DNA from 2 places in the Nonomuraea monospora genome. Region 2 is predicted to be linked to the other one. Evidence: predicted binding sites of a transcription regulator. Region 2 holds the regulator's gene; the other holds the start of a gene.
What was found. The regulator HrcA, encoded in region 2, represses chaperone genes, less so after heat shock. The targets are predictions, from matches to a motif close to TTGGCACTCTCNNNNNGAGAGTGCCAA.
Positions count from the first base shown of each region.

Region 1: the regulator HrcA is predicted to act here: its motif matches at 12,053-12,079, upstream of groES (co-chaperone GroES).

Region 1 is NZ_BAAAQX010000050.1:29,778-44,415, forward strand. Features, by position in the region: gene ABD331_RS53760 (class II fructose-bisphosphate aldolase) at 1-753, shown strand, start outside; gene ABD331_RS53765 (GNAT family N-acetyltransferase) at 743-1,177, opposite strand; gene ABD331_RS53770 (phosphotransferase) at 1,174-1,950, opposite strand; gene ABD331_RS53775 (hypothetical protein) at 2,032-2,259, opposite strand; gene ABD331_RS53780 (sigma-70 family RNA polymerase sigma factor) at 2,210-2,818, opposite strand; gene ABD331_RS53785 (hypothetical protein) at 2,822-3,058, opposite strand; gene ABD331_RS53790 (GuaB3 family IMP dehydrogenase-related protein) at 3,112-4,233, opposite strand; gene guaB (IMP dehydrogenase) at 4,238-5,719, opposite strand; gene ABD331_RS53800 (helix-turn-helix transcriptional regulator) at 6,191-7,207, shown strand; gene ABD331_RS53805 (DUF5319 domain-containing protein) at 7,247-7,624, shown strand; gene ABD331_RS53810 (hypothetical protein) at 7,585-7,905, opposite strand; gene ABD331_RS53815 (sigma-70 family RNA polymerase sigma factor) at 7,902-8,537, opposite strand; gene ABD331_RS53820 (DUF7711 family protein) at 8,809-9,405, opposite strand; gene groL (chaperonin GroEL) at 9,960-11,579, opposite strand; gene groES (co-chaperone GroES) at 11,652-11,963, opposite strand; gene ABD331_RS53835 (class I SAM-dependent methyltransferase) at 12,256-13,566, shown strand; gene ABD331_RS53840 (apolipoprotein A1/A4/E domain-containing protein) at 13,709-14,638, shown strand, end outside.
Region 2 is NZ_BAAAQX010000002.1:548,301-562,938, forward strand. Features, by position in the region: gene ABD331_RS05815 (histidine triad nucleotide-binding protein) at 1-11, opposite strand, end outside; gene ABD331_RS05820 (SigE family RNA polymerase sigma factor) at 289-801, shown strand; gene ABD331_RS05825 (hypothetical protein) at 798-1,448, shown strand; gene ABD331_RS05830 (16S rRNA (uracil(1498)-N(3))-methyltransferase) at 1,542-2,267, opposite strand; gene dnaJ (molecular chaperone DnaJ) at 2,264-3,403, opposite strand; gene hrcA (heat-inducible transcriptional repressor HrcA) at 3,415-4,425, opposite strand; gene ABD331_RS05845 (hypothetical protein) at 4,873-5,343, shown strand; gene ABD331_RS05850 (DUF3097 domain-containing protein) at 5,361-6,170, shown strand; gene ABD331_RS05855 (DUF4870 domain-containing protein) at 6,167-7,012, shown strand; gene hemW (radical SAM family heme chaperone HemW) at 7,009-8,229, opposite strand; gene ABD331_RS05865 (styrene monooxygenase/indole monooxygenase family protein) at 8,282-9,514, shown strand; gene ABD331_RS05870 (glycoside hydrolase family 18 protein) at 9,561-10,808, shown strand; gene ABD331_RS05875 (MOSC domain-containing protein) at 11,057-11,680, opposite strand; gene ABD331_RS05880 (hypothetical protein) at 12,144-12,461, opposite strand; gene ccmA (heme ABC exporter ATP-binding protein CcmA) at 12,606-13,229, shown strand; gene ABD331_RS05890 (DUF6297 family protein) at 13,474-14,638, shown strand, end outside.

The DNA.
Region 1 (14,638 bases), on a different contig from region 2:
CTGGAGCACGCCAGCGCGATCGTGGCGGGCGCCGAGGCCCTCGGCCTGCCGGTCGTGCTGCAGATCAGCGAGAACTGCGTGCGCTACCACGGCGCGCTGGAGCCCATCGCGCTGGCCTCGCTCGCGGTGGCCAGGAGGGCGGAGGTGCCGGTCGCGGTGCACCTCGACCACGCCACCGACAGGGCGCTCGTCGAGGAGGCGGTGACGCTGGGCCTCGGCTCGGTGATGTACGACGCCTCGGCCCTGCCCGACGAGGCGAACGTCGCCTCGACGGCCGAGGTGGCGGCCTGGTGCCACGAGCGCGGCGTGTGGGTGGAGGCCGAGCTGGGCGAGGTCGGCGGCAAGGACGGGGTGCACGCGCCCGGCGCCCGCACCAAGCCGCACGAGGCGGTCGACTACGTGGCCAGGACGGGCGTGGACGCGCTGGCCGTGGCCGTGGGCACCTCGCACGCCATGACCACCAAGGACGCGGTGCTGGACCTGGAGCTGATCGCCGAGCTGCGCGCGGCCGTGCCGGTGCCCCTGGTGCTGCACGGCTCGTCGGGGGTGCCGGACGAGGTGCTGCGCGAGGCCGTCCGGCAGGGCATGAAGAAGATCAACATCGCGACCCACCTGAACAAGGCGTTCACCGGCGCCGTACGCGACTACCTGGCCCACGACGAGCGGGTCGTCGACTCGCGCAAGTACCTCAAGGCCGGCCGCGACGCGGTGGCCCGCGAGGTCTCCCACCTGCTGGGCGTCCTCACGGGCTGAGCTGCTTGCGCATGAGGACGGCCGAGCGGCCCTCGATGCCCTGACGGCCGGTCTCGCGGTAGCCGAGCGACTCGTACAGAGCGATGTTGGCGGTCATTTTGACGTTGGTGTAGAGGCGCAGCGCGGGCAGCCCCAGCCTGCGCGCCTCCTGCTCGGCGTGGGCCATCAGCGCCCGCCCGATGCCCCTGCCGTGCAGCTCGGGGCGTACGGCCACGTTGTCGACCAGCAGCACGCCCTCTTCCGGCACCAGCACGATGAGCCCTTCGAGCCCGTCAGTGACGTGCACCCGGCCGTCGGCGATGAGCGCCGCGTAGTCGGCCTCCAGCGGCAGCGGCCGCATGCCGATGACCTCGATCCACGGCGTGTAGGCGTCCTGGACGAGCCGTTCCACGGCGTCCCTGTCGCCGTCGTGCGCGAGCCTCATGCGCCCAGCGTAGTCAGCACCCGCTCCACCTGCCGCTGGAAGGTCCCCGGCGGGTTGCGCGGGTGCTCGTGCGACAGCAGGAAGAACCAGACGAGCGCGTGCGCCTTGCGGCACTCCCGCGTGCGCCGCTCCTCCTGCGGGCTCAGCTCGAACCGGCGGGCGATCTCCACCTCGCCGTCCACCCACATCGACACGTGCTCGGCCAGCTCGGCCACCTCGAACGCCACGTCGCTGCGCCCGGAGTCCTCGAAGTCCACGATGCGGACGCGGGAGCCGTCCCACAGGAAGTTGGCCAGGTTCCCGTCACCCGCCCCGAACGCCTCCCGCAGCCCCTGCCCGCCGGGCGACCAGCTCTCCAGCCAGCGCTGCCCCTCCTTGACGGCCCGGTCGGCCAGCGGCTCCCTGGGCTGCCAGGCCGCGCACCGCTTCTTGATCCAGTCGGCGATCGCCTCCTGCTGCCATGGACGCACCGGGACGCCCCGCAGCACGGCGGGCGGCACGGCGGCGTGCAGCTCGGCCAGCGCCTCAGCCATCGCCGCCACGTGCCTGGCCCGCGCGAACAGCCCGCGCAGCGGCACGCCGGGGATCCTCGACATCGTCACCGCGCCGCCCTCGAACGCGACCGGCTCCGGCGCGAGCCCAGGCGCGTGCTCGGCGAGCAGGGTCAGCGCCCGCCACTCGCGCTCGGCCGCGCCCGGCTTGCTCTCCTGGTAGCGCTTGACGACCCGGTCGCCCTCGTACGTCAGCTCGTGCGTGTGCTGAAGATCAGCCATCTCCGCATGTTAGGACAACGGCCCTGCTCACCAGGGCACCGGCCGCCCGATCCCCGGTTGACCACGCGGACCGGCCGCCCATCACAACCGCCCCCGCAGGAACTCCCGCTCCGCCTCGTTGCCCGACCGCGCGATCGCCGCCTCGTACGCCGCCCCGGCCTCCTCCTGACGCCCCAGCCGCCTCAGCAACTCGGCCCGCACGGCGTGGAACAGGTGGTACTCCCGGGCCTCGATCCCCTCGACCACCCGCAGCGCCGCCTCAGGCCCCTCCACCTCGGCCACGGCCACCGCCCGGTTGAGCGCCACCACGGGCGTCGGGCTGAGCCGCCACAGCAGGTCGTAGAGACCGCCCCGGCAGCTCGGCGGGCTCGGGGATCCGGTACGGGATGCGCGCATCCCTGATCTTGGCCTTGGCCCTCACCAGCCGCTGGGCCATGGTCGGCTCGGGCACCAGGAACGCGCGGGCGATCTCGGCCGTGCCGAGCCCGCCCAGCAGCCGCAGCGTGAGCGCGACCTGGGCATGCGTGGCCAGCGCCGGATGGCAGCAGGTGAAGATCAGCCGGAGCCTGTCGTCACGCACGGGCCCCTCGCCGGAGTGCTCGGCGGGCGCGTGCAGCAGCGCCGCCTGGGCGTGCTTGTCGCGCCGCGCGGACTCCCTGCGCAGGCGGTCGACGGCCCGGTTGCGCGCGGTGGTGATGATCCACCCGGCCGGGCTCGGCGGCGTCCCGTCCCGCGGCCAGCGCTGCGCCGCCACGGTGAACGCCTCCTGCACCGCCTCCTCGGCCACGTCGATGTCACCGAAGACGCGTACGAGCACGGCGACCGCCCTGCCGTACTCCTCACGGAAGACCCGCTCGACCTCGGACACCGCTCAGGACCCGCGCTGCATGTTCTCCACGGCGTTCTTGGCGTCCCTGAGGGAGGCCCCGGTCTCCTTGCGGTAGATCGCGATGGCCTTGATGGTCTTGCCGCGTCTCAGCGCGTCGTAGAACTCCGGCGGGAACCGGCGCTCCTCACCACCACGGGAGAGATCGACACCGAGATAGCGCTGCAGGGCCGCCACCTGCTGCTCCAGCCGGGCGACCCTGTCCTCAACGGATTCTTCCATGTCCAGACCCTAGTCGGCCGCCGCCATGGTGACGGCGGCCGCGGTTTGGAGGCTCAGCGCTGGGTCGGCGCCACCACGACCTCGACCCGCTGGAACTCCTTGATGTCGGAGTAGCCGGTGGAGGCCATCGTCCGCTTCAGCGCGCCCATCAGGTTCATCGACCCGTCGGCCACGCTGGACGGCCCGTGCAGGATCTGCTCCAGCGTCCCGACCGTGCCGAACTCGACCCGCCGCCCGCGCGGCAGGTCGGGGTGGTGCGCCTCGGAGCCCCAGTGGAAGCCGTGCCCGGGCGCCTCGGCCGCGCGCGCCAGCGGCGAGCCCACCATGACGGCGTCGGCGCCGCAGGCGATGGCCTTGGCGATGTCGCCGGAGGTGCCCATGCCGCCGTCGGCGATCACGTGCACGTACCGGCCGCCGGACTCGTCGAGGTAGTCGCGCCGCGCCGCCGCCACGTCGGAGATGGCGGTGGCCATCGGCACGGCCACACCCAGCACGTTGCGGGTGGTGTGCGAGGCGCCGCCGCCGAAGCCGACCAGCACGCCGGCCGCGCCGGTGCGCATCAGGTGCAGCGCGGCGGTGTAGGTGGCGCAGCCGCCCACGATGACCGGCACGTCCAGCTCGTAGATGAACTGCTTGAGGTTGAGCGGCTCGGCCCGCCCCGACACGTGCTCGGCCGAGACCGTGGTGCCGCGGATGACGAAGATGTCCACGCCCGCGTCGATCACGGTCTTGTGGTACTGGACCGTGCGCTGCGGCGACAGCCGGACGGCGGTGGTCACGCCGGAGGCGCGGATCTCCTCGATCCTGCGGCCGATCAGCTCCTCCTTGATCGGCGCCGCGTAGATCTCCTGCAGCCGCCTGGTGGCCGCCTCCTGGTCGAGGGCGGCGCACTCCTCCAGCAGCGGCAGCGGGTCCTCGTAACGCGTCCACAGCCCTTCGAGGTCGAGCGGCGCCAGGCCGCCGAGCCGCCCGATCTCGATGGCGGTGGCCGGCGAGACCACGCTGTCCATGGGAGCCACGACCACGGGCAACTCGAACCGGTAGGCGTCGATCTGCCAGGCGATCGAGACCTCCTCCGGGTCACGGGTGCGCCGCGAGGGCACCAGGCCGATCTCGTCAAGCGAGTACGCCCGCCGCCCGGTCTTGCCCCGGCCGATCTCCACCTGCTGAGTCATGCTCTTACCTTCTGTGATAGTTCGGAGCTTCCACGGTCATCTGGATGTCGTGGGGATGGCTCTCCTTGAGGCCCGCCGCCGTGATCGGCATCAGCTCGCAGTCGGTGTGCATCTGCTCGATCGTGCGGCAGCCCGCGTACCACATGCCCTGGCGCAGCCCGCCGACGAGCTGGTGGGCGACGGCCGCGACCGGGCCGCGGTAGGGGACCTGACCCTCGATGCCCTCGGGGATGTACTTGTCCTCGCCGCCGACGTCGGCCTGGGCGTAGCGGTCCTTGCTGAAGGAGGTGCCGCCGCGCTCGCGGTTGCGTACGGCGCCGAGCGAGCCCATGCCCCGGTAGGACTTGAACTGCTTGCCGTTGATGAAGATCAGCTCACCGGGCGACTCCTCGCACCCGGCGAGCAGCGAGCCCAGCATGACCGTGTCGGCTCCGGCGGCGATGGCCTTGACGATGTCGCCGGAGTACTGCAGGCCGCCGTCGCCGATCACCGGCACCCCGGCGGGCGCGCAGGCCTTCGAGGCCTCGTGGATGGCCGTGACCTGCGGCGCGCCCACCCCGGCCACCACGCGGGTGGTGCAGATGGAGCCGGGGCCCACGCCGACCTTGACCGCGTCGGCGCCCGCGTCGACCAGCATCTGCGCGCCGGCCCTGGTCGCGATGTTGCCGCCGATGACCTCGACCTTGCTGTTGGCCTTGAGCTTGGCGATCATGTCGGCCAGCCCCTTGGAGTGGCCGTGCGCCACGTCCACCACCACGACGTCCACGCCGGCCTCGATGAGGGCCTTGGCGCGCACCTCGGCGTCGCCGCCGACGCCCACGGCCGCCCCGACGATCAGCCGGCCGCCGGCGTCCTTGGTGGACAGCGGGTACTGCTCGCTCTTGGTGAAGTCCTTGACCGTGATCAGGCCGCGCAGCCTGCCGTCGGAGTCGACCAGCGGCAGTTTCTCGATCTTGTTCTGCCTGAGCAGGGCGAACGCGTCGTCGCGCGAGACCCCCACCGGCGCGGTGACGAGCGGCATCTTCGTCATGACCTCGCGGACCGGCCGCGTCTGGTCGGTCTCGAAGCGCATGTCACGGTTGGTCACGATGCCGACCAGCGTGCCCGACACGTCGGTCACGGGCACCCCGGAGATCCGGTACGTGGCGCACAGCCGCTCGACGTCGGCCAGCGTGTCGTCAGGGCTGCAGGTCACCGGGTTGGTGACCATGCCGGCCTCGGACCGCTTGACCAGATCGACCTGCTGGGCCTGCTCCTCGACCGACAGATTGCGGTGCAGGATGCCGATGCCGCCCTGGCGGGCCATGGCGACCGCCATGCGGGCCTCGGTGACGGTGTCCATGGCCGCGGAGACCAGCGGGATGGACAGCGTGATGCCCTTGGACAGGCGAGATCGGGTGTCGGCCTCCCCTGGCTGAAGGTCCGAATACCCCGGCACCAGCAGCACGTCATCGAAGGTCAAACCCATCTCGGTGAACTTGGACATGCCGCGGCCCCCTCCTGCCTAGCTTTGATGTGCACCAAGTCTAGGCCCTGCGTCCAAAACGCATGGAAGCCGGGAGCACGAAGACCCCCACGAGGGTCGCCTCAGGCGACCCCTCCTGGGCGCGGTCGCCCGCGCCCATGGTCCGTCGTACTCCCGGCCTCAACAAAAGTGCCGGGGGATGGGACGGTCGGTGATCCGTCCCATCCCCCGGCCACCGGCATCCGGGCAACGGCAGCGCCTCACGCCACCGAACCCCCCTCCGCGTCCTGATGGCCGGCGCTGCCGCGCCCTTGGCTGGATGCCGACGCTAGGTAAAGCCTGCGTTACTCAACGGAACATCGCAATGTGAAAACGTGCAATTGCACGAAGTTGCACGCCCCGGAGAAGCAGTCACGGCAATCGCGCGGACACGGAGAGAATACGGCGTTATCCTCGCGGCACGCCCGTGTCCCCCCGACGGAGCCGCCCATAATGCGTAACGAGCCGCGAATCCTGCCCGATCCGCTCCAGACGTTGGGCCTCGACCCGGCCCAGACCGCGCTCTACTCAGCGGTGCTACGCCTGCACAAAGCGACACGTTCCGACCTGGCGCAGGCCATGGACGACCCGATCGAGAAGGTGAGCAGACAGCTCGACGACCTGGTCAAGCTGGGCGTGATCGACGAACAGTCCGGGCAGTACCTGGCCAGACATCCCGCCGCGGCGCTCGGGCGGCTGATCGCCGAGCGGCTCGACCGGCTGGCGGAGGAGAGCCGCAGGATCGACTCGGCACTCGGCTCGATCCGCGGGCTGATCCGCGACTACGACGCCGGGCGCGACTATCGCAGCGGGCCTTTCACGGTGGAGATGGCGAGCGGGGCGGACATCCTCTACGAGAGCGTGGTGGGCATCGCCGTACAATGTCAAACGTCACCAATGCCTTTACTCACGGCAGTTCCCGACGATCGCACCATGACAGATTTTGCCCGGAAATTTGCGGATCCTTGGATTGATGCGCAAAAACGGAATTTGCTGACAGTTCAGGCGATCATTCCCGTTTCCACCCTCGTGCTCCCCGGCGTCCGCGACCAGCTCACCCGCCTCCTCGACGCGGGCGGCGAGGTGCGCACGCTCGACCGCGTGCCGAGCTGGTTCATGGCCGCCGGCCCCGACATGGCGGGGTTGCCAGCCCACTGGGGCGGCAACCTGCCCGACCACGCCTACAACTTCTACCTCGTCCGCACCTCCGTCGTGGTGGGCATGCTCACCTCGCTCTTCCAGGAGCTGTGGGCCCGCGCCATGCCCCTGCCCTGGGGGCACAGGAGCGACGGCGTGGTCCAGGTGCTGCGGCTGGCCGCGCAGGGCATGTGCGACGACTCCATCGCCCGCCAGCTCGGCGTCTCGGTACGCACGGTCCGGGCGAGATTCGCCGACGCCATGACCGAGTTGGGCGCTCAATCCCGCTTTCACGCAGGCGTGGAAGCCGCCCGGCGCGGATGGCTGAGGTAAACCCCACCGCGCGGGCCGCTTCGGTCATATGGTGGGAAGGTGCTGGAAGACGTCCCCCGCGATCCGTTCGCGGACGACCCGAACGACCCGTCCTCGGCGATGGGCGCGCTCGACGACGCCGAGCCACTCACCGCGGCCGAGCGCGACGAGGCCATCACCGACCTCGCCGACGTCGAGGTCTTCCGCTCCCTGCTCGAACCGCAGGGGGTGCTGGGCCTCGTGCTCGACTGCCCGGAATGCGGCGAGCAGCACTTCTTCGACTGGGAGCTGCTGCGCGGCAACCTCAAACAGATGATCGAGAAGGGCCAGCCGCAGGTGCACGAGCCGGCCTTCCACCCCGACCCCGCCGACTACGTGAGCTGGGACTACGCCCGCGGCTACGTGGACGGCGTCATCGACACGGAGGAGCGCCGCTGATCGACCTCGGACGGCGTCATCGGCGCGACGGGACGTCGCTGATCAATCTCGGACGGCGTCATGGGCGCGCTGGGGCGTCGCTGATCGACCTCGGACGGCGTCATGGGCGCGCTGGGGCGTCGCTGATCGACCTCGGATGGCGTCATCGGCTCGAAGGGGCGTCGCTGATCGACGTCGTCGAGCAGCGCGGCGAGCAGGCGCGCCGCCGGATCGCCTGAGTCGGGCGTCTCTCCACGACCGAGCGCGTCGAGCAGCGCGTCGGTCTCCTCCTCAGGCGTCAAGCCGACTCCAGCTCGGCCATCTGCCTCAATCTCGCCAGCGCCCGATGCTGGGCGACGCGGACCGCACCCGGTGACATACCGAGTACATTACCGGTCTCCTCGGCCGACAACCCCGACACCACCCGCAACAGCAGCAACTCGCGCTGGTTGTCGGGCAGCCTGGCCAGCAGCCGGCGGGCGTGCTCCACCTCGATGTAGCGGACCACCGTCTCCTCGGGCCCCGGGCCGTCGTCGGGCCCGTCGGGCAGATCCTGGGTCGGCACGGCGGAGCGCACCGAGCTCCGCAGCGCGTCGGCCACCTTGTGCGAGGCGATCCCGAACACGAAGGACGCGAAAGGCCGCCCCATGTCGCGGTACCGCGGCAGCGCGGACAACACCGCGATGCACACCTCCTGGGCTACGTCATCGGCAATGTGATATTGCCCTGAAACCCTGCCCAGCCTGGCGCGGCAATACCGCACCACCATCGGACGCAACTCACCGAGCAGGGATTCGATCGCACTGCGATCTCCCTGCACGGCGAGGCTCGTCAGTTCCCTAAGGTCGGAGTCATCCGTCCGTGCCGGAAGTCTCGACGCGAGCCTTACCCCAATTTTGGCGTCGGCGACGCTTCCCTCGCTCACGATAGGCATGATGCCCGCACTGATCCGGCCTGTCGTCATAGCGAACGGCTACGGATTGGTCACATTGAAGCGACGATAACGAGCAGTAATCAACCGACCACACTAAGCCTTAATACTGACATAATGTTTCAGACGATAAGCCGGAATGCACGACATTTGTCAGACCGCAGACGCTTAACGCACACTCTCGGTTTACTCCAATAATCCACCTTTTCCCCCACTTCCCCCATCCCGCCCACCACCGGACATGCCGTCAGCAGCCCTCAGATCACCCGACGCTTCATTCGTCCCGCAGGCCGAGCAGCTCCAGATACCCCCGCACGGCCTCCCACAGATGGTGCTCCGGATACCGCCGCAGCCCCCGATGCTCCCGCCGCCACTGCCGGTCCCAGTACGCCCCGTGCACCGCCCTGAGATGCTCCAGGGCCGCCTCCAGCTCCTCCGCCACCGGCGCCACCGGCCCCGGCCCTCCAGGAGCCCCAGCGTCGCGCAGCGCCCCGAACCGGCGCTCCCTCAGCGCCTCCAGCACGCCCTTGTCGATCCCGTCCAGCGACCAGAACCGGACCGGCTCCCTGATGTGGTGGTTGGCCACCGGCTCCCTGAACGAACGCCACCAGTAGGCGACGCCGCCCTCGTCCAGCCGCAGGAAGTCCACCAGCCAGGCCGTGCCGGGCGGATGCGTCCCCCACGCCGCCTCCTGCGGCGGCAGGTTCAGCACGAACGCCACCTCGATCTCCCCGATCGGGTCGGCCCCCTCGGTCAGTGCGCCGAACACGTACGCCTCGCGCAGGAACGGCTCCTCGGCCGGCAGCCGCCGGGTCTGCTCGCACCCCTCGGCCAGCATCCTCAGCCGCTCCACCGCCCGCGCGTACCGCATGCACCACCGCCTCCCGAGCCCAGCGTAGGCCGCCCCCACCAGACCCCCCACGCGACCCCGCCCGCACGAGCAAGCGGCACGGCACGCACCCCCGCACGAGCACGCGCCACCGCGCACCTCCGCATGAGCACGCCGCAGGAGCGCACGCGCCACCGCTTGGGCGCACGCCGCTGCAGGAGCGCACCCACCGCACGCATCACCGCAACGGCGCACACGCAACCGCCCGCATCACCACACGGCCGCACGCCACCGCACGAGCAAGCGGCACGGCACGCACCGCGCCACAGCACGAGCACGCGCCACCGCGCCACCGCGCGAGCACGCGCCACCGCGCCTCCGGACGGGCACACGCGGCGGGAGCGCCCGCACCCTGCGAGCGCGCATGCCGCACGCACCACCGCACGCGCTCACACCCCGCGCGGGTCGCCGCCGCGGGCCGGTGCCCCTTGCGGGGTCGCCCGCGCCGGAAACCCCGCGCCCACCCCCGGAAAGCCGTACGGCCCGCACCCCCCAAGAAGGGTGCGGGCCGTAAGACGGAGCGGAAGGCAGCGCGATCAGTGGCCGTGGCCGTGACCGTGACCCTGGCCGGCGGCCGGGGCCTCCTCCTCGGGCTTGTCCACCACGAGCGCCTCGGTGGTGAGCAGCATGCCCGCGATCGAAGCCGCGTTCTGCACGGCCGAGCGCGTGACCTTGACCGGGTCGATGACGCCCTGGTCGAGCAGGTTCACGTACTCGCCGGTGGCGGCGTTGAGACCGTGACCGGCCTCCAGCTCGGCCACCTTGTGCGTCACCACGTAGCCCTCGAGGCCGGCGTTCTCGGCGATCCAGCGGGCCGGCTCGACCAGCGCGCGGCGGACGATGCCGACGCCGGTGGCCTCGTCGCCCGTGAGGTCGAGGTCGTCGAGTTCCTTCGAGATGTGGATGAGCGCGGAGCCACCGCCGGAGACGATGCCCTCCTCGATGGCGGCGCGCGTCGCGGAGATCGCGTCCTCGAGGCGGTGCTTCTTCTCCTTCAGCTCCACCTCGGTGGCGGCGCCGACGCGCAGCACGCACACACCGCCGGCGAGCTTGGCCAGGCGCTCCTGCAGCTTCTCGCGGTCCCAGTCGGAGTCGGACTGCTCGATGGCAATCTTGATCTCCTTGACGCGGTCCTCGATGGCCTGCGCGTCACCGGCGCCGTCGACGATGGTCGTGGCGTCCTTGGTGACGACGACGCGGCGGGCCGAGCCGAGCACTTCGAGACCGACGTGCTCCAGCTTGAGGCCGACCTCCTCGCTGACGACCTGGCCGCCGGTGAGGATGGCCATGTCCTGCAGCATCGCCTTGCGGCGGTCGCCGAAGCCCGGGGCCTTGACGGCCACGGAGGTGAAGGTGCCGCGGATCTTGTTGGTGACCAGGACGGCCAGGGCCTCGCCCTCGACGTCCTCGGCGACCACGAGGAGCGGCTTCTTCGTCTGGGCGATCTTCTCCAGCAGCGGCAGGAAGTCCGCGATGGAGGAGATCTTGCCCTGGGTGAGCAGGATGTAGGCGTCCTCGAGGACGGACTCCATCCGCTCGGGGTCGGTCACCATGTAGGCCGACAGGTAACCCTTGTCGAACTGCATGCCCTCGGTGAACTCGAGCTCCATGCCCATGGCGTTGGACTCTTCGACGGTGAGGACACCGTCCTTGCCCACCTTGTCGAACGCCTCGGCGATCAGGCCGCCGATCTGGGCGTCCTGCGCGGAGATCGTCGCGACGTTGGCGATCTCCTTCTTGTCGCCGACCTCGCGGGCGCTGGCCAGCAGCTTGTCGCTGACGGCCTTGGCGGCCTTGTCGATGCCGCGCTTGAGCGACAGCGGCGAGGCGCCGGCGGCCACGTTGCGCAGGCCCTCGCGGACCATGGCCTGGGCCAGGACGGTCGCGGTGGTGGTGCCGTCACCCGCGATGTCGTTGGTCTTGGTGGCAACTTCCTTGGCGAGCTGGGCGCCGAGGTTCTCGTAACGCTCCTCCAGCTCGATCTCACGAGCGATGGTCACACCGTCGTTCGTGATCGTCGGAGCACCGAACTTCTTGTCGATGACGACGTTGCGGCCACGCGGGCCGAGGGTAACCTTCACGGCGTCCGCGAGGGCGTTCACGCCACGCTCGAGAGCGCGGCGGGCGTTCTCGTCGAACTCCAGGATCTTCGCCATTGCTGAAAGTCCTCTCCTGGCGTCGAAAGCCCCGGGTGCCCTCAAGAGCGCCCGGGGCTCGACACAACCGGCTTACTTCTCGATGATCGCGAGAACGTCGCGGGCGGAGAGCACGAGGTACTCCTCGCCGCCGTACTTGACCTCGGTGCCGCCGTACTTGCTGTAGAGGACGATGTCGCCCTCGGAGACGTCGAGCGGAATCCGCTTGTCGCCGTCCTCATCCCAGTTGCCCGGGCCCACCGCGAGGACCTTGCCCTCCTGCGGCTTCTCCTTGGCGGTGTCAGGGATGACCAGGCCGGAAGCGGTGGTCTGCTCGGCCTCAAGCGGCTGGACCACAATGCGGTCGCCGAGCGGCTTAACGGGAACCTTGGTGGCGGTCGTCACGATCGGACCTCCCCTTCAGATTTGAATGATCTAGAAGAGGCGACCAGCTGGGCCTGCCGTCGCGGGTGTCAGACCTGCCTCGTCGCACGTTGGCACTCTCAAGGGGAGAGTGCCAACAGGAAACATATGCAAGAGGGGCTTGACAGTCAACACGAGCGTGTCTGCTGAGAGCGATCAGACCCCGTCGCGGCGCCCCTCCGCACCCCAGTCTTCCACGTGCGAGGGTGTCCCCGCCGCCGCCGCGCCGCCCTGGAGCATGCCCGCCCCCGGCGTGGCGCTAACGTCTTGTGACGTGGACCTCGACGCCTTCACCGAGTTGCTGACCCCGCGCGGCGGGCGTGCGCTGGCGGAGGCCGGGGAGCTGGCGGGCGCCGACCCGGTCGCCGCCGCCACCGCCCTGCGCAGGACGTACGACGCGGCGCTCACCTCCGCCGCCCTCACCCAGGCGGGGCTCAGGCAGCGGGCCAGGGCCAAGTTCGGCGCGGACGCCGGGCGGATGTTCTTCACGCCGCACGGCCTGGAGCAGTCCACGAGAGCGGAGGTCGCCACCCACCGCGCCCATCGCCTGCTCACCCTGCACGGCACAGCCACACCCCTGCACGGCACAGCCAGACCCCGGCCCGCCCAGCACGACACGAACGCGCCCCAGCCCGCCCCGCACAGCGCAGGAGCGCCCCGGGTGGTGGATGCCTGTTGTGGCGTAGGCGGCGACCTGCTCGCCCTGGCCCGCGCCGGCTGCACCGTGACCGCCGTGGACACCGACCCCCTGACCGTGGCCGTGGCCAGGGCCAACGCGGAGGCGTTCGGCCTGTCCGCCCGGGTGACGGTGAGCGTGGCGGACGCGGCGGACGTCACCCCCGAGGACCACGACGTGCTGTTCGCCGACCCCGCCAGGCGGACGGGCAGGGGCAGGACGTTCGACCCCATGGCCTACTCCCCGCCCTGGCCGGTGGTGCTCGGCCTGCTGGCCCGCGCACGCCTGGCCTGCCTCAAGGTCGCCCCGGGCATCCCGTACGAGTTCATCCCCGAGGGCGCGGAGGCCGAGTGGGTGTCGTTCAAGGGCGAGGTCAAGGAGGCCACCCTGTGGACCGGGGCCGGCGGCGGCAGGCGGGCGACGCTGCTGCCCGGCGGCCACACGCTGGCGGCGACCGGCGTCCAGGCCGAGGCGGGCGCGCCGGGCCGCTACGTCTACGAGCCGGACGGGGCCGCCGTCCGCGCGCACCTCGTGGGCGAGGTGGCCGAGCTGGTGGATGGCAGGCTGCTCGACCCGATGATCGCCTACATCACGTCCGACGCCCTGGTGGACACTCCCTGGGCGGCCGCGTACGAGGTGGAGGACATCATGCCTTTTTCCCTGAAAAAGCTCCGCGCCACCCTCCGCGAGCGACAAATCGGCAATGTCACCATCAAAAAGCGCGGCTCCGCCGTGGACATCGAACGCCTCCGCACCGATTTGCGCCTCAAAGGCGACAATTCCATGGTGATCATGCTCACCAGAATTGCCGACAAACCCTCGATAATCCTGTGCAAGGCCTCCCCACCTGCCCGAATCACCGATCCCGGTCATCCGTACGTTAACCGCGATCTTTCAATTCACCCCTGACGGACCTTGATCGAAAGGCTAAGGTGGGCCGGGCGAGGAGTTCTCCGCCCTATTGCGGTTGACCGCGCTCTCACCCTTCATCGATAAACCGGACCTATCCCACCGCTGCGCGGCAGACCGTCGGCGAGCGAAGGAGCTTTCGGTGGACCATTCCAACCACGCCGCCCTTCTTCCTAACGGCTACGACGCCGTCCCCAAGAGGATGCGAGACCTGCTGGCCCGTGCCGCTCAGGACCATGTCTACGAGCAACGCACCCAGGGCGCCGTGCTCGACGAGATCCGCCAGCGGCTCGAAGGCATGGAGTGGCTGCTGCGCGAGGTGCGCGAGCGCGAGCTGGGCGGTCTCAGCGGCACGCTGGAGACGGTCAGCGGGCGGCTCGACGAGATGTCCGCCAAGCCGCCGATGTGGGCGGAGGGCCTGGCGCAGCACGTGGAGGCGGTGCGCGACCACGTCGACGCCGTGGGCGAGAAGGTGGGCCACGTGGACGCCCGGGTGACGCCCGTGGCGGAGCTGCCGAGCCTGTGGGCCGACCTGGGCACGGTGGGCGAGAGCGTGGATGAGGCGCTCAAGCGCCTGCAGTCGGTGCTCGACACCACCGACGGCATCACCAAGGGCATGTCCGGCTTCGCGGCCCAGCTCGCCGGCCTCAACACCAGCATGGAGGCCGCCGCCAGCCGCTTCACGCGGCTCGACAAGTCGATGGCCGAGCTGGCCGCCCGCACCGACCGCGTCGAGGACGTCGTCAGCGACCTGTCGGAGAGCGTCGCGGGCACTGCCGAGCAGCTCACCGCCAAGGTCGAGGCCGCCGAGCAGCGCACGACCGCCCGCCTCGACGAGACCGACCAGCGCCTCACCGCCCGGCTCGACGACACCGGCCAGCGGCTGACCGTCCGCCTCGACGAGACCGACGAGCGGCTGAGCGCCCGCCTGGACGACACCGACAGGCGCCTCGGCACCCGGCTCGACGAGACCGACCAGCGGCTCGCCACGGCCCTTCTGGAGGCCGACGAGCGCCTGGTGAGCCGGCTCAAGGAGGCCGACGAGACGCTCACCGGCCGCCTGGCCGACGTC
Region 2 (14,638 bases):
CAATCGCTCACCCGATCACCCTACAGACCCCCTGCTGTTAGCAAGTCCGTTGCGAATCGGTAATCAGCTGTGTCGTGCACGGGAAGATCCACACAGTTAGGGTGAGTGTGCGACACTTCAGCTGAAAAGACGATTCAGGGTCGGGCGAGCGCCACCTGGCGAGGACACGACTGGGTAATGCACCCTAACGAACCGGGGCAACCTCAAGAACCGGAAGAGCGTAAACCCTCTGGGAAGGCCGCGCGTCCCACTGATGTGACCACCGAAACCCTTCTGGCCGACAGGTCGATGGGGGCGGTGCCGGTCGGGTGGGATGCCGACATGGCCGTTACCGCGCTGTACAGCGCGCACTTTCGGTCATTGGTGCGTCTCGCTGTGTTGCTGGTGCGCGACATTGCAACAGCCGAGGAAGTCGTGCAGGATGCGTTCGTCGCCATCCATGGCGCCTGGCGCAGGCTGCGTGACCCCGACAAAGCACTTGCCTACCTGCGTCAATCTGTCGTCAACAGGTCCAGGTCCGTGCTGCGTCACCGCGCGGTCGTCGAGAAGTACGCCCCCAAGGGCTTGCCTGACGCCCCGAGCGCCGAGAACGGCGCGATCGGCGAGCTGGAACGCTCCGCCGTGATCGAGGCGTTACGCGCCCTGCCGACCCGACAGAGAGAAGCACTGGTTCTACGCTACTACGGTGACTTGTCCGAAGCTGAGATCGCCCACGCCATGGGCATCAGCAAGGGCGCGGTCAAGAGCCACACCGCACGTGGCATGGCCGCCCTGCGATCGGTCCTGGAGAAGATGTCATGACCCGGCCCCCCGACGAGTACGGCGACCTCCTGCGCCGTGCGCTCCGCGCGGAGGCGGACGCGGTCGTGCCCTCGCCGGAAGGACTGGAGATCATCCGTGCCCGCATCGAGCGGCGCGGCGTACGTAATCTGTTCTGGTGGCGCGCGGGCGCCGCCGGCGTCGGCGCGGTCCTGGTCGCCGGCGCGATCGTGATGGCGATCCCCAACCTGCGCTCTCAGATCATCGAGCAGACCGTCGCCCCCGCGGGTGTGCAGTCTTCCGAGGTCCCGTCCAACTCCTCCACCACGCGCTCCCACCAGCCGCCTGCCAAGGAGCCGGCTCCGCAGCAGTCTCAGCCGGTCATCGTGGTGCCCGAGACGTCGGTGCCGCCGACGCCCAAGCCCACCCGCAAGGCCGAGTCGACCAGCAGGCCCTCGCCCTCTCCCAGCCCGACGCCCACCGAGTGTCCCTCGCCGCTCGCCGAGCAGGCCGAGCCGCCCGCCGACTGCCCCGAGGCCTCGCCCTCCCCCACGCCCACCACGGAGGAGACGACGACGGGGCAGCCCTCGGCATGTCCGCCTGAGGAGTGTCCCGCGCCCGACGAGGCGACGGAGACGCCCACCGAGCTGGCCAGCCCGCTGCTGGACACCTCGCAGACCACGCCCTAGCGGGCTCTGCCCTGGACCACGCCCCAGCGGGCCCCGCCCATCAGCGGTCTACCAGCGCCCCATGCGGCTGAGCAGCACGGCCGCCGCCGCGACCTACCAGCGTCCCGTACGACTGAGCAGCACCGCCGCCGCCGCGACCCCCGCCGTCGAGGTCCGCAGGACCGTCGGCCCGAGCAGCACCGGCGTCGCCTTGGCGGCGCTGAAGGCGGCCAGTTCCTCCTCCGAGACGCCGCCCTCCGGCCCCACGACCATCACGATGTCGCCGCCCGCGGGCAGCGGCACGCCGGACAGCGGCCCGTCCGCCTCCTCGTGCAGCACCAGGCCCAGCGCCGCCTCCGACAGGAGCCGTTCGACCTGCTTGGTGGAGGCCAGGTCGCTCACCTCGGGCAGGTGGAAGCGGCGGGCCTGCTTGCCCGCCTCGCGGGCGGTGGAGCGCCAGCGCCCCAGCGCCTTGGCGACCTTGTCGCCCTTCCACTGCGTGATGCTGCGCGCGGCGGACCAGGGGACGATGACGTCCACGCCCGCCTCGGTCATCATCTCGACGGCCAGCTCGCCCCTGTCGCCCTTGGGCAGCCCCTGGACGACGACGAGCCGGGGGCGGGGCGCCTCGACGTCGTAGCGGCGCAGCACGTCCAGGCGGAGTGCGTCCTTCAGCGTCTCGCGCACGACGCACTCGGCCACCGCGCCGGCGCCGTCGGTCAGATCGACCCGCTCGCCTGGCCGCAGGCGGCGCACGGAGGCCGCGTGCCGCCCCTCGGGGCCGTCGAGCGTCAGCTCAGGGCCGTCGAGGCCCTGAGCCAGGAAGACCGGGACCGTCACCGGCCGTTGAAGGCGTCGCGCAGCCGGGAGAAGAAGCCCTGCTGGCCAGGCGCGAACTTGCCCGGCGGCCGCTCCTCGCCCCGCTGCTTGGCCAGCTCGCGCAGCAGGTCCTCCTGCGCGGTGTCGAGGCGCATCGGGGTCTCGACGTTGACGTGGATCAGCAGGTCGCCCCTGCCGGACTCGTTGAGCCGCTGCACGCCACGGCCGTACATGGTGATGACCTGCCCGGACTGCGTGCCAGGGCGGACGTCCACCTCTTCCGCGCCGTCGAGCGTCTCGACCGTGAGGATGGTGCCGAGCGCGGCGGCCGTCATCGGGATCTGGACGGTGCAGTGGAGGTCGTCGCCGCGCCGTTCGAAGATCTCGTGGTTGCGCTCGACGATCTCGAGGAACAGGTCTCCGGGCGGGCCGCCGCCGGGGCCGACCTCGCCCTCGCCGGCGAGCTGGATGTGGGTGCCGTCCTCGACGCCCGCGGGGATGCGGACCTTGATGGTACGGCGGGTGCGCACGCGGCCGTCGCCGGAGCACTCCTGGCAGGGGTGGCGGATGATCGTGCCGAAGCCGCCACACTGCGGGCACGGGCGCGAGGTCATGACCTGGCCCAGGAACGAGCGGGTGACCTGGGAGATCTCGCCGCGCCCGTTGCACATGTCGCAGGTGTCGGGGTGGGTGCCCGGCGCGGCGCCTGCCCCGTGACACACCTCGCAGAGCACGGCCGTGTCGACGACCAGCTCGCGGGTGGTGCCGAACGCGGTCTCGCGCAGGTCCAGCTCGACCCGGATGGTGGCGTTGCGGCCCCTCCTGGCGCGCGAGCGGGGCCCCCTGGTGCCGGTCGCGGTGCCGAAGAAGGCGTCCATGATGTCGCTGAACGGGAAGCCCGCGCCGAAGCCGCCTGCGCCGGCCGCCGCTCCCGCGCCGCCGAAGGGGTCGCCACCCAGGTCGTACATCTGGCGCTTGTTCGGATCGGACAGCACCTCGTAGGCCTGCGTGATCTCCTTGAAGCGCTCCTGGGTCTCAGGATCGGGGTTCACGTCAGGGTGCAGCTCGCGGGCGAGTCGGCGGTAAGCCTTCTTGATCTCATCCTGACTTGCGTCACGGCGCACCCCGAGGGTGGCGTAGTAGTCGCTGTTTGCCACTTATCGACCTCTTATGATGCAGCCAGGATCTGGCTGACGTAGCGTGCCACCGCGCGTACGGCGCCCATCGTCACGGGATAGTCCATCCTGGTGGGCCCCAGCACACCGAGCCGGGCCAGTTGGTTGTCGCCAGAACCGTATCCGGTCGCGACGACGGATGTCCCCCGCAGGTACGGGTTTTCCGCGCCGATGCGCACGGTGAGCGCGGACGGGGTATCGGAAGTCTCGCCGAGCAGCCGGATGAGGACGACCTGCTCCTCCAGCGCCTCCAGGACGTCGCGCAGGCCGGTCGTGAAGTCGGCGCCGGCGAGGTTGGCCGCGCCGGCGAACACGAACTTCTCGTCGTGCCGCTCGACCAGCGTCTCCAGCAGCACCGACAGGATCGTCGCCGCGGCGGGCCGGTCTTCCGGGGACAGCCGCTCGGGCAGGTCGGCGACCAGCTCGGGGACGCTGGCCAGGCCGCAGCCGTCGAGGCAGGCGTTGAGCACGGCGCGCAGGTGCGCGATCCGCGTGTCCTCGATCGCCTCGGGCAGGTCGACCACGCGCTGCTCGACGCGGCCGGTGTTGGTGATGAGCACGAACATGACCCGCCGGTCGTTCAGCGGGACCAGCTCGACGTGCCTGACGGTCGACCGCGTCAGCGCCGGGTACTGCACGACCGCCACCTGCCTGGTGAGCTGCGCGAGCAGCCGGACCGTGCGGGTCACCACGTCGTCGAGGTCGACCGCGCCGGCCAGGAACGTCTCGATCGCCCTGCGCTCGGCCCCGGACAGCGGCTTGACCTGCGAGAGCCGGTCGACGAACAGGCGGTAGCCCTTGTCCGTCGGGACGCGGCCCGCGCTGGTGTGCGGCTGGGTGATGTAGCCCTCCTCCTCCAGCGCGGCCATGTCGTTCCTGACCGTCGCCGGGGAGACCTTCAGGTTGTGGCGCTCGGCGAGCGCCTTGGAGCCCACCGGTTCGTTGGTGGACACGTAGTCTTCGACAATGGCGCGGAGCACCGCCAGCTTCCTATCGTCGAGCACGTGCTCACCTCCTGCCTCTGTCCATATCAGGAACGCGAGGTCTAGCACTCTGTGTTCCCGAGTGCCAAGTGTACGGCTCTCGCCCACAAGGTGCGATAACACCGCGTCCCTCATCCTGCTTCTAGCTTCTTCGAAGCGACAGGCCTCACACTTGCCGATATGACCGACGATTCCCGGCCACCGTCGTACGGCCCGCCGCCCGGGCAGGGTCCATACCCCGGTCCGCCGCGACCTCCCCAGTACGGCCCGCAGCCGGGGTCCCAGCCACCGCCTCCGCCGCCCTGGCAGGCGCCGTCACCACAGTACGGCGACGCCACCCAGTTCGGCCCACCACCTCAGTACGGACAATACGGCCTTCCACCACGAATCAACCCCAAAGATATAAAGCCAAGTTTCTGGTGGATCGCGGCGGTCTGGGGCGTTTTCCTGGTGTGCGGGATCGCCGGGGTGCTCCTGTTCGCCGGCGGCGTGGTGACCAGCGTGACGGACCTGGCCCCGACCAGAACGTTCGCGTCCGGGGAGAGCGTCACGGTATCGGTCGACCCGGCCGAGAAGCCGGGCGTGTACATCGCGAGTGACACTCAGGTCACCTACAACTGCTCCATCAGCGGGCAGGCCAAGCTGGCCAAGACCACCGGATCCCAGAAGGTGACGGCCGGCGGCGCCGAATGGGAGCAGTTCCTCGTCATCAACGCGCCTGCCAAGGGCGACTACCAGCTCACCTGCACCAACCAGGAACAGGCCGCCGTACGGTACGGCGTCGGCCGCGACGCCTTCTCCGCCGTCGGCGGGATCACCGGCGGGCTGGCCGCCCTGTTCCTGATCCCCGGAGCGGGGCTGCTCATCGCGATCGGCGGCACCATCACCGTCCTGGTCCGGCGCAGCGCCGCGCGCAAGCGCCTTGCGGTCAGCGGGTGATTTGCTACGGTCCCCGTGTGTACGAGGGCGATGTACTGGCGGGAAATTGGCGGCGGCCGGGCAAGGGGAAGATCCCGAAAGTGCCCGCCGAGCAGGACCTCGTCGTGGAGGACGCCGACAGCGGCTTCTGCGGCGCCGTGGTGGCCTGCGACAAGGAGGCCGTCACCCTGGAGGACCGGTTCGGCAAGCGCCGCCTGTTCCCCCTCGCGCCCGCCGCCTTCCTGCTCGACGGCAAGCCCGTGACCCTGGTACGCCCCGAGGCGGCGGCCCCGGCAGGGCCCAGGCGCAGCGCGTCCGGCTCCATCGCCGTGGACGGTCTGCGGGCCAGAGTCGCCAGGCAGAGCCGGATCTACGTGGAGGGCGTGCACGACGCCGCCCTCGTGGAGAAGATCTGGGGCCACGACCTGCGGGTCGAGGGGGTCGTGGTCGAGTACCTGGAAGGCGTGGACGACCTGCCCGCCATCGTCGAGGAGTTCGGCCCCGAGCCGGGGCGGCGGCTGGGCGTGCTGGTCGACCACCTGGTACCGGGGTCCAAGGAGAGCAGGATCGCCGCCGAGATCACCTCGCCGGACGTGCTCGTGGTGGGGCACCCGTTCATCGACATCTGGCAGGCGGTCAAGCCGTCCGTGCTGCGCATCCCCGCCTGGCCCGACGTGCCTCGGGGGGTGCCGTGGAAGGAAGGCGTCATCGCGGCGCTGGGCTGGCGGATGGAGCCTGCCGAGGCGTGGCGGCGGATTCTCGGCGCCGTCTCTACGTTTACCGACCTGGAGCCGGAGCTGCTCGGCCGGGTCGAGGAACTGATCGACTTCGTTACGGAGGCACCATGAGCCAGGACCCGTCCCCGCCGCCGGCCGATGATGACGACGCCACGCGCAGGGTCACCCCGGAGGACCTCCCGCCGGCTCAGGGCTCCGGCCCGCAGTACCCGGAGTACGGCCAGCAGCCCGGCTCCCAACCGGGTTACGGCTCCCAGCCTGACCACGGCTCCCAGCCGAGCTCTGGCTCTCAACCGGGCTACGGCTCTCAGCCGGGTTATGGCTCTCAGCCGAGCTACGGTCAGCAGCCCACCTCACAGCCGGGTTACGGCCAGCCGACTCCGCAGCCTGGCTACGGCCAGCAGCCCGGTTATGGCCCTCAGACCCCCTACGGGCAGCAGCCCGGCTCCGCGCCGAGCTACGGCCAGCCCGGGAGCTACCCGCCGCCGCCTCCCGGGGGTTACGCCCCGCCCGGGGGTTACGCCCCGCCCCCGCCCGGCGGCTACCCTCCCCCGCCCCCGAACCAGCCCCCCGGCTACGGTTACGCCCAAGGCCGCGGCGAGCCGTACATCCCCGGCAGGTTCGGCCCCCGTCCCGGCACCGACGACACGACGATGGCCATGCTGTCCCACCTCCTGGGCCTGCTGGTCTCCTGGATCGGCCCGCTGATCATCTACCTGATGAAGAAGGACGAGTCCCCCTACGTCAGGGACCAGTCGGCGGAGGCGCTCAACTTCCAGATCACGATGTTCATCGGCTACCTCATCTCGGGCATCCTGACGGTCGTGTTCATCGGCATCGCGCTGCTGCCGATCATCTGGATCCTGTCGCTGATCTTCCACATCCAGGCGGCGATGGCCGCGCAGAAGGGCGAGCCCTACCGGTACCCGTTCTCCATCAGGATGATCACCTAGACGAGCAGGTCGCGGATCAGCGCGTCCGCCAGCAACCGCCCTTGCAGCGTCAGCACGAGCAGCCCCCGCTTGAACGCCTCCGGCTCCAGCAGCCCCCTGGCCAGGGCGCCGGCGACGGCGGTGCGCGCGTCCGGCGCCACGTCGGCCAGCGGGTAGCCGGAGTCGAGCCGCAGCTCCAGCATCAGCCGCTCGGCGTCGCGGTCGTCCTGGGCGAGCACCTCGCGGGCGTGGGCGGGCGAGGCGCCGGCGGCCAGCCGCTGGGCGTAGGCGGCGGGGTGCTTGACGTTCCACCAGCGGGTGCCGCCGACGTGGCTGTGGGCGCCGGGGCCGGCCGCCCACCAGTCGCCGCCCGTCCAGTAGAGCAGGTTGTGGCGGCAGCGCGCCTCGTCGGAGACGGCCCAGTTGGACACCTCGTACCAGCGGAAACCGGCCTCCGCCAGCATCTCGTCGGCGATCAGGTAGCGGTCGGCGGCCACGTCGTCGTCGGGCATGGGCAGCTCGCCGCGCCGGATCCTGGCCGCCAGCCTGGTGCCGTCCTCGACGATCAGCGAGTACGCCGACACGTGGTCGGGCCCGGCCTCGATCGCCGCGGCCAGCGAGGCCCGCCAGTCGTCGTCGGTCTCGCCCGGCGTGCTGTAGATCAGGTCGAGGTTGACGTGCTCGAACCCCGCCTGCCTGGCCTCGCGGACCGCCGCGGCGGCCCGGCCCGGCGTGTGCCGCCGGTCGAGCACCCGCAGCACGTGCTCGCGGGCGCTCTGCATGCCGAAGCTGACCCTGTTGAACCCGCCGTGACGCAGTTTCTCCAGGTAGGAGGGGTCGACGGACTCGGGGTTGGCCTCCGTGGTGACCTCGGCGCCCGGCCGCAGCCCGAACTCGGAGTCGATCGCCGCCAGGATCCTGGCCAGGTCCTCCGGGGGCAGCAGGGTGGGCGTGCCGCCGCCGAAGAACACCGTCTCCACCGGCAGGTCGCTCTCGCCCAGAACGCGGCGCGCGAGGCGCACCTCCTCGACGACCGTGTCGGCGTAATCTCGGTGAGAGGCGCCGGGCCCCAGCTCGGCGGCGGTGTAGGTGTTGAAGTCGCAGTAACCGCAGCGCGTCACGCAGAACGGCACGTGCACGTAGAAGCCGAACGGGCGCTCGCCGAGGCCGCGCAGGGCGCCGGCGGGCAGCTCGCCCGAGGTGGGCGCGGGATCGCCGTCAGGCAGGGTGGATGGCACGCCTTCCAGTTTGCCCGCCTCCCAGGAGTGCTCCAATCCAGGAGGGAAGCGCATGGCAGGTAACGGGATCGGGATCGTCGGAGCGGGGATCTCGGGGCTCACCCTCGCGCTGCGGCTGCAGCAGCTCGGCGTCGAGACGACGCTGTACTGCGAGGGCGACGCGGAAACCTTACGCAAGGGGCGGCTGCCCAACACGGTGGGCCGGTCGGGTCACACCCTGGACAGGGAGCGGGCGCTGGGCTCCGCGCACTACCGCGACCCGGGCGCGATGATGATCGACGCCATGCTCTCGCTCAAGGGCGACCCGCCGCTGGAGTTCACGGGGACCTTCGGGAAGGCGTACAACGCGACCGACTTCCGGCTGCTGATCCCCGCGTTCATGGACGACTTCGCCGAACGCGGCGGCACGATCGTCGTCTCCGGCACCGCCCCGGACGCCGAGCAGGTGGACCGCTGGTCGCGGCGGCACGAGCTGATGGTGGTGGCGGCGGGGCGGCGCTCGGTGGCCGAGCTGTTCCCGCGCGATCCCGAGCTGTCCCCGTACGACCGGCCGCAGCGCCTGCTGGCCGCCGGGCTCTTCCACGGCATGCGCCCCAGCGACGTCTTCTCCTTCAACATCGCCGGCGGCGTGGGCGAGATCTTCCGCGCGCCGATCGTGTCGCGCGAGGGGGTGGTCTCGGGCATCATCATCGAGGCGGTTCCCGGGGGCCCCTTCGAGGTGATCACCCGGCTGCCCTGGAACGAGGTGGCGGCCGCGCTGCTCCCGCTGTTCCGCGAGCACACGCCGCGGCTGGCCGAGCGGGTGGAGCCGGACGCGTTCGAGCTGCTGGGGCCGACCGACCTGCTGCAGGGCGCGATCACGCCCACGGTACGGCGGCCGGTGGCGGAGCTGCCGAGCGGGAGGATGGCGCTGGCCATCGGCGACGCCTACGTCACCAACGACCCGCTCACCGGCCAGGGCGCGAACCTGGGCTCCAGGTGCGCCTGGATCGTGGCCGACGCGATCGCGGCCGGCGGGCCGTACGACGCCGCCTTCTGCCGGGCCGCGGCGGCGCGCATGTGGGAGGTGGGCGGGCCTGTCACGCACTGGACGAACATGTTCCTGCAGCCGCCGGCCGAGCACGTCATGCGGCTGATGCTGGCGGCCGGGACCAGGCAGGACGTCGCCGACGTGATGGTGGGGCTGTTCGCCGATCCCGTGTACGCGTGGTCGCTGCTGTCGAGCCCGGAGGCGGTGTCGCGGATCGTTGACGGGGACGGGCGGCCGCTCTACGATCGCGTCTAACTTAAAGGAAAGTTTCCTATATAAGTGCGCGTCCCGGGAGCCGCTCGTGAAGAAGAAGATCCTGATCGCACTGTCGCTCTTACTCGGCCTCACCGCGTTCTCCGTGCCGGCCGAGGCCCGTACCGGCTTCAAGCGGGTCGCGTACTTCATCCAGTGGGGCGTCTACGGCCGCAACTACCACGTCAAGGACGTGGACGTCACCGGCGCCGCAGCCAAGCTCACCCACCTCAACTACGCGTTCGGGTTCGTCAACGCCCAGGGCGGCTGCTACTCCTCCGACCCGTGGGCCGACTGGCAGCGGCCCGTACCGGCAGAGCAGAGCGTGGACGGAGTCGCCGACGCGCCGGGACAGGCCCTCAACGGCAACCTCAACCAGCTCCGCAAGCTCAAGGCCAAGCACCCGGGGCTGAAGGTGATGATCTCGCTCGGCGGCTGGACCGGCTCCGCGCACTTCTCCGACGCCGTCCTCACCCCCGAGTCCCGCGCCGCGCTCGCCAGTTCCTGCATCGACCTGTGGCTGCGCGGCAACCTGCCGGGCCTGGAGCCGGGCGCCGGCGCGGGCGTCTTCGACGGCATCGACCTCGACTGGGAGTGGCCGGGCTCCTCCGGCGCCGAAGGCAACGTCATCCGTCCCGAGGACAAGCGCAACTTCACGCTCTTCGTGACCGAGCTCCGCTCCCAGTTGCGCGCCTACTCCGCCTCCGCCCAGCTCAGCGCCTTCCTCCCGGCCGCCGCCGCCAAGATCGACGCCGGCTTCGAGGTACGGGACGTCTTCCGCCAGCTCGACTTCGCCACCGTCCAGGGGTACGACCTGCACGGCACCTGGGAGCCGCAGACCGGGCACAACGGCAACCTCCTCACCGACCGCCGCGACCCCAACCCGGTCCGCTACAGCGTGGACCAGACCGTACGCGACTACCTCTCCCGCGGCGCGCCCGCCCGCAAGATCGTCGTCGGCGTGCCCGCCTACGGGCAGGGATGGACCGGTGTGACCGGCGGCGGGGACGGCCTCTACAAGCCCGCCACCGGGCCCGCGCCCGGGAAGTGGGCTCCTGGGAACGAGGACTACAAGGATCTGGTGTCCAAGCCGGGGAAGCGGTATCGGGATCTGCGTAGTGGGGCCATGTGGTTGTACGACGGGAACGAGTTCTGGTCGTACGACGATCCGGCCGTGCTTGTGCAGAAGGCGGCCTACATCCGGCTCAAGGGGCTTGGCGGGTCGATGATGTGGTCCATCGATCAGGATGACGCCAAGGCTTCGCTGACTTCGGCGCTGTACTCGGTGCTGCGCTGACCGACCTGGCCGGGCGCGGCGCTTCCTACCCGCCCGCCCGGCCATCCCCCTCATCCGGAGCCTCTGTTGGTGTGCGGGTGGCCCGCCGCGTAGGTCGATATGCCCCCGTCACGTGGGCTCACAGCATGTGTGACAGTGCTGGTGCGTCAGGTGAGCTACATGACGCCGGCGGTGGTGCGGCAGTGAGCTGCCTGACGGTGGGGTGCGGGCGGGTGCGCGGACAGGGACTTTCCTGAGGGAGGACGCCCTCAGGCAAAGGCCCGTTCCGCCATCTCATCCCATCGGGCGTCATGCCCAGGCACGTCCAGAATGCGCCGCAACGCGTCCCTGTCCCCATGCCGGGCCAGGAACCAGTCCAGCACACTCACCCCCACATCCGGCCGCGAGACGATCTCCACCTCATCCCCCGCCCCGACCTCCCCCAGCTCGACCACCCGCAGGTAAGCCCCCGGCCGCCCCGCCTCCGTGAACCGCTTGAGCCACCCCCGCTCATCCATCCAGTTGCGGAACACCGCACACGGCGTCCTCGGCCGCGTCACCTCCAGCAGCGCGCTGCCCACCCGCCACCGCTCCCCGACCAGGGCGCCGTTGACGTCGATCCCCGAAGTGGTCAGGTTCTCCCCGAACCGGCCGTCACGCAACTCCCTCCCGAGCTCCCGCTCCCACCAGTCGTAGTCCTCCCTGGCGTAGGAGTAGACGGCCTGATCCGGCGAGCCGTGGTGCTTCTGGTCGGCCCGCTCGTCTCCCACCAGCCCGTTCTCCAGCACCGCGACCCGGTGCGGGACCGCCCGCTTGTCGATCGCCGTCCGCCCCAGGCTCCCCGCCCATGCGGCGTCGCTCGACATGCCCACGTTCACGGAGAGAATGCGCATGATGGGGACGGTAATCGAAGCCTCCTGTCCTCGGCGAACCGATATTTCGTCAGTGCCCGCGCTCTCCTCCCCAGAATCGAGATCGACCCCTCGACGCCGCCTCCGCCCCAGGCGCGGGCACGGGCTCACACCACGCGCCCGCCCCGGTCTGGGTGCGGCCACGGGCGCGGGCCGCCGGGACGCGCGCTCAGGCAGGGCAGGCTCGCACCCGGAGCTCGGCGCTGCCCCAGGCCGCAGGCATGGCTCGCTGGGACGCGCGCTCAGGCGGCGCAGAGCGGGTTCCAGCGGCAGGCCTACACCCAAGGCGCGGGCATGGGCGTGGGCCGTCAGAACGCGCGCTCAGGCGGCGCGAGCGCAGGACCAGGTGCCGGCGCAGGCCATACCTAGGCGCTCGCCCCAGCCCAGGCGCCTCACCTCAGCAGCCTCATCGCCAGGGCACACCTCCAAGACCGAGCCCAGGCAGTCACCTGCGCCCATCGTCACGGCTGGGCGCAGCCCGGTTGAGCTGCGACTCCTCGTCGAAGCCCGCAAGCTGTAACAACGTCTCCAACGCCGCCTGCCGCGTCTCCTCGACGGAGCTGCCGCGCTCGCCGAAACACTCGGCCGCCACGTCGAGCAGCGTCGCGACGACGGCCGCGTCGGGGTACGGCACGTCCACCAGGACCGTGCCGTCGGCGTCCTCCTCCCGGTCCTCCAAGTGGCGGCTCAGCAACCGCCGAGTCTCCTCGGCCACAGCCACCCCCAGCACCGCGGCACGCTCGAATCGCTCAGAAGCAATCACGTCACCCTCCAGTCGCACAGGTGTTCGGTTATGAAGGTAGACGGTGGCACCGACAGAATCCCTTGTGCTGTAGGGCTTGTAGCGTCGCAGAGCGGGAATCTGCCGGGGTGCGCGGTTCGCGGGGGTGGTGGATACGCTCGAACGGTGTACGACTCGATCGTCAGCGTTGACGCCCTCACCGTGGAGCTCGGTGGCAATCCCGTGCTCCGTGACCTGGACCTGACCGTGGAGCCGGGTGAGATCGTGGCCGTGGTGGGTCCGAACGGTTCCGGGAAGTCCACTCTGTTGCGGTGTCTGGCTGGGTTGCAGCCCGCCACCTCGGGCGAGGTTCGCGTGTTCGGGCAGCCGCCGGCCGATGACGCCGGGTTCTGGGGTCGTGTCGCGTTGCTGGGTGACGAGCCCGCCTGGTATCCGGGGCTCACGGCGCGCGAGCATCTGGAGCTGATGGGCGCCGTGCACGCCCAGGCCCGGATGACGGTGGACGCGGCGCTGGAGCTGTTCGCGCTGGAGGAGCGGGCCGACGCGCCGCCGCTGAACCTGTCCACCGGGCAGCGGCAGCGGCTGTCCCTGGCCGCCACGCTGCTGCGGCCGAGCACGCTGCTCCTGCTCGACGAGCCGGAGCGTGGCCTGGACAAGGACTTCCGCGCCGATCTGGCGGACCTGCTCGACGAGTACGCGGACGAGGGCGGCACCGTCGTGATGGCCACCCACGACCAGGGCCTGGCCGCCATCGGCCGCCAGGTCGCCCCGTCCGGGGTGATCGCATGATCTGGTCGCCAGAAAGCCGGCGTCTAAGTGATCGCATGACCGGGTCGCCGGGGAGTCGGCGTGGAAGGAATCGCACGGCCTGGTCTCCGGGGAGCCGGCGTGGAGGGGATCACATGATCGGGCCGCCGGGGAGCCGGCGTCTGAGTGATCGCGCGCCCAGGTCACCGGAAGCCGGCGTGACCGAGTCACCGGTAAATCGGCGTCTGGCTGATCGCATGACCAAGTCACCGGAAGAGGTGACCGCATGACCGCGTCACCAGGAGCCGGTGTCCAGGCCGTACGGGCGTATCTGCGATCGCGCGCCCGCACCCCCACCACCCTGATGGACCGCTACGTCTCCGTCTTCTCCCTGCTCCTGCTCATCGCCGTAGCAGGCAAACCCCTGTCGGACGTCCTAGCAGCCCTGGCCATACCCGGAGACCCCGCACGCATGGGCGCCGGAATGGCGTTACTGGCACTCGCCCTGGCCGGCGCGCTGGGCGCGGCCCGTAACGCCGGCCCCGTGCTGCTGTCCGGGGCGGACGCCTCCTGGCTGCTGCTCTCCCCCCTGAGCCGCCGGCACGTGCTGGGCCGCACGGCGCGGCTGCTGTTCGGCATCGCGGCCGTGGCCGGGGTGGTGCTCGGGGTGGGGCTGCTGGCCGTGCTGGGCGCGCCTGACCAACTGGTGTGGCGGGTGCTGGGCGCGCTGGTCGTGGGTGTGGCGGCGGCGGTGGGCGGGATGGCGCTGGCCGTGCTGGGGCAGGCGTCGTCGTCGTGGCGGTTGTGGTTGAGCGGCGCGATCGCCGTGTTGCTGGTGCTGGCGGTGGTGGCGGTGACCGGTCAGCTCCGCACGGTGCTGGCCATCGCGGCGGCTGCCCCGCTGAGCGCTCTGGCCGCCGCCGTGTCCGGCGCCGCCGTGGTGTCCGGCCTGCTGGTACGGCAGGCGTGGGTGTCGCTCGAACGCATCCCCACCCGTACGCTCGTGGCCTCCTCCACCAGGGCCGGGCACGTGGCGGGGGCGGCCGTGTCGCTGGACCCCGGCGCGCTCACCTGGATCGCCGAGGACAACCACTGGCGGGCCAGGAAGCTGGCCTCCCGTCGCTGGCCGTCGCTGCCCGCGCCGTTCGCGCTGGCCTGGCAGGACTGGCGGCGGCTGGCCCGCAGGCGGGGGCGGCTGGTGGGGGTGGCGGCGACTGCCGCGCTGCCCGCGGTCCTGGCGCAGGCTGGAGGTTCGCCGGTGGCTCTCGGGGTGGCGGTGTTCGGGGGTGCGCTGGCGGTGGCGTCGATCAGCACGTCCGGGGCGCGCCGGGACGCCGACAATCCGGCTCTGGCCCGGCTGATCGGGGTGGGCCACCGGCGGGCGCTGGCGGCCCGCGCGGTGCTGCCCGGGTTCCTGGCGGGGGCGTGGGCGGCGCTGGCGCTGACCGGCC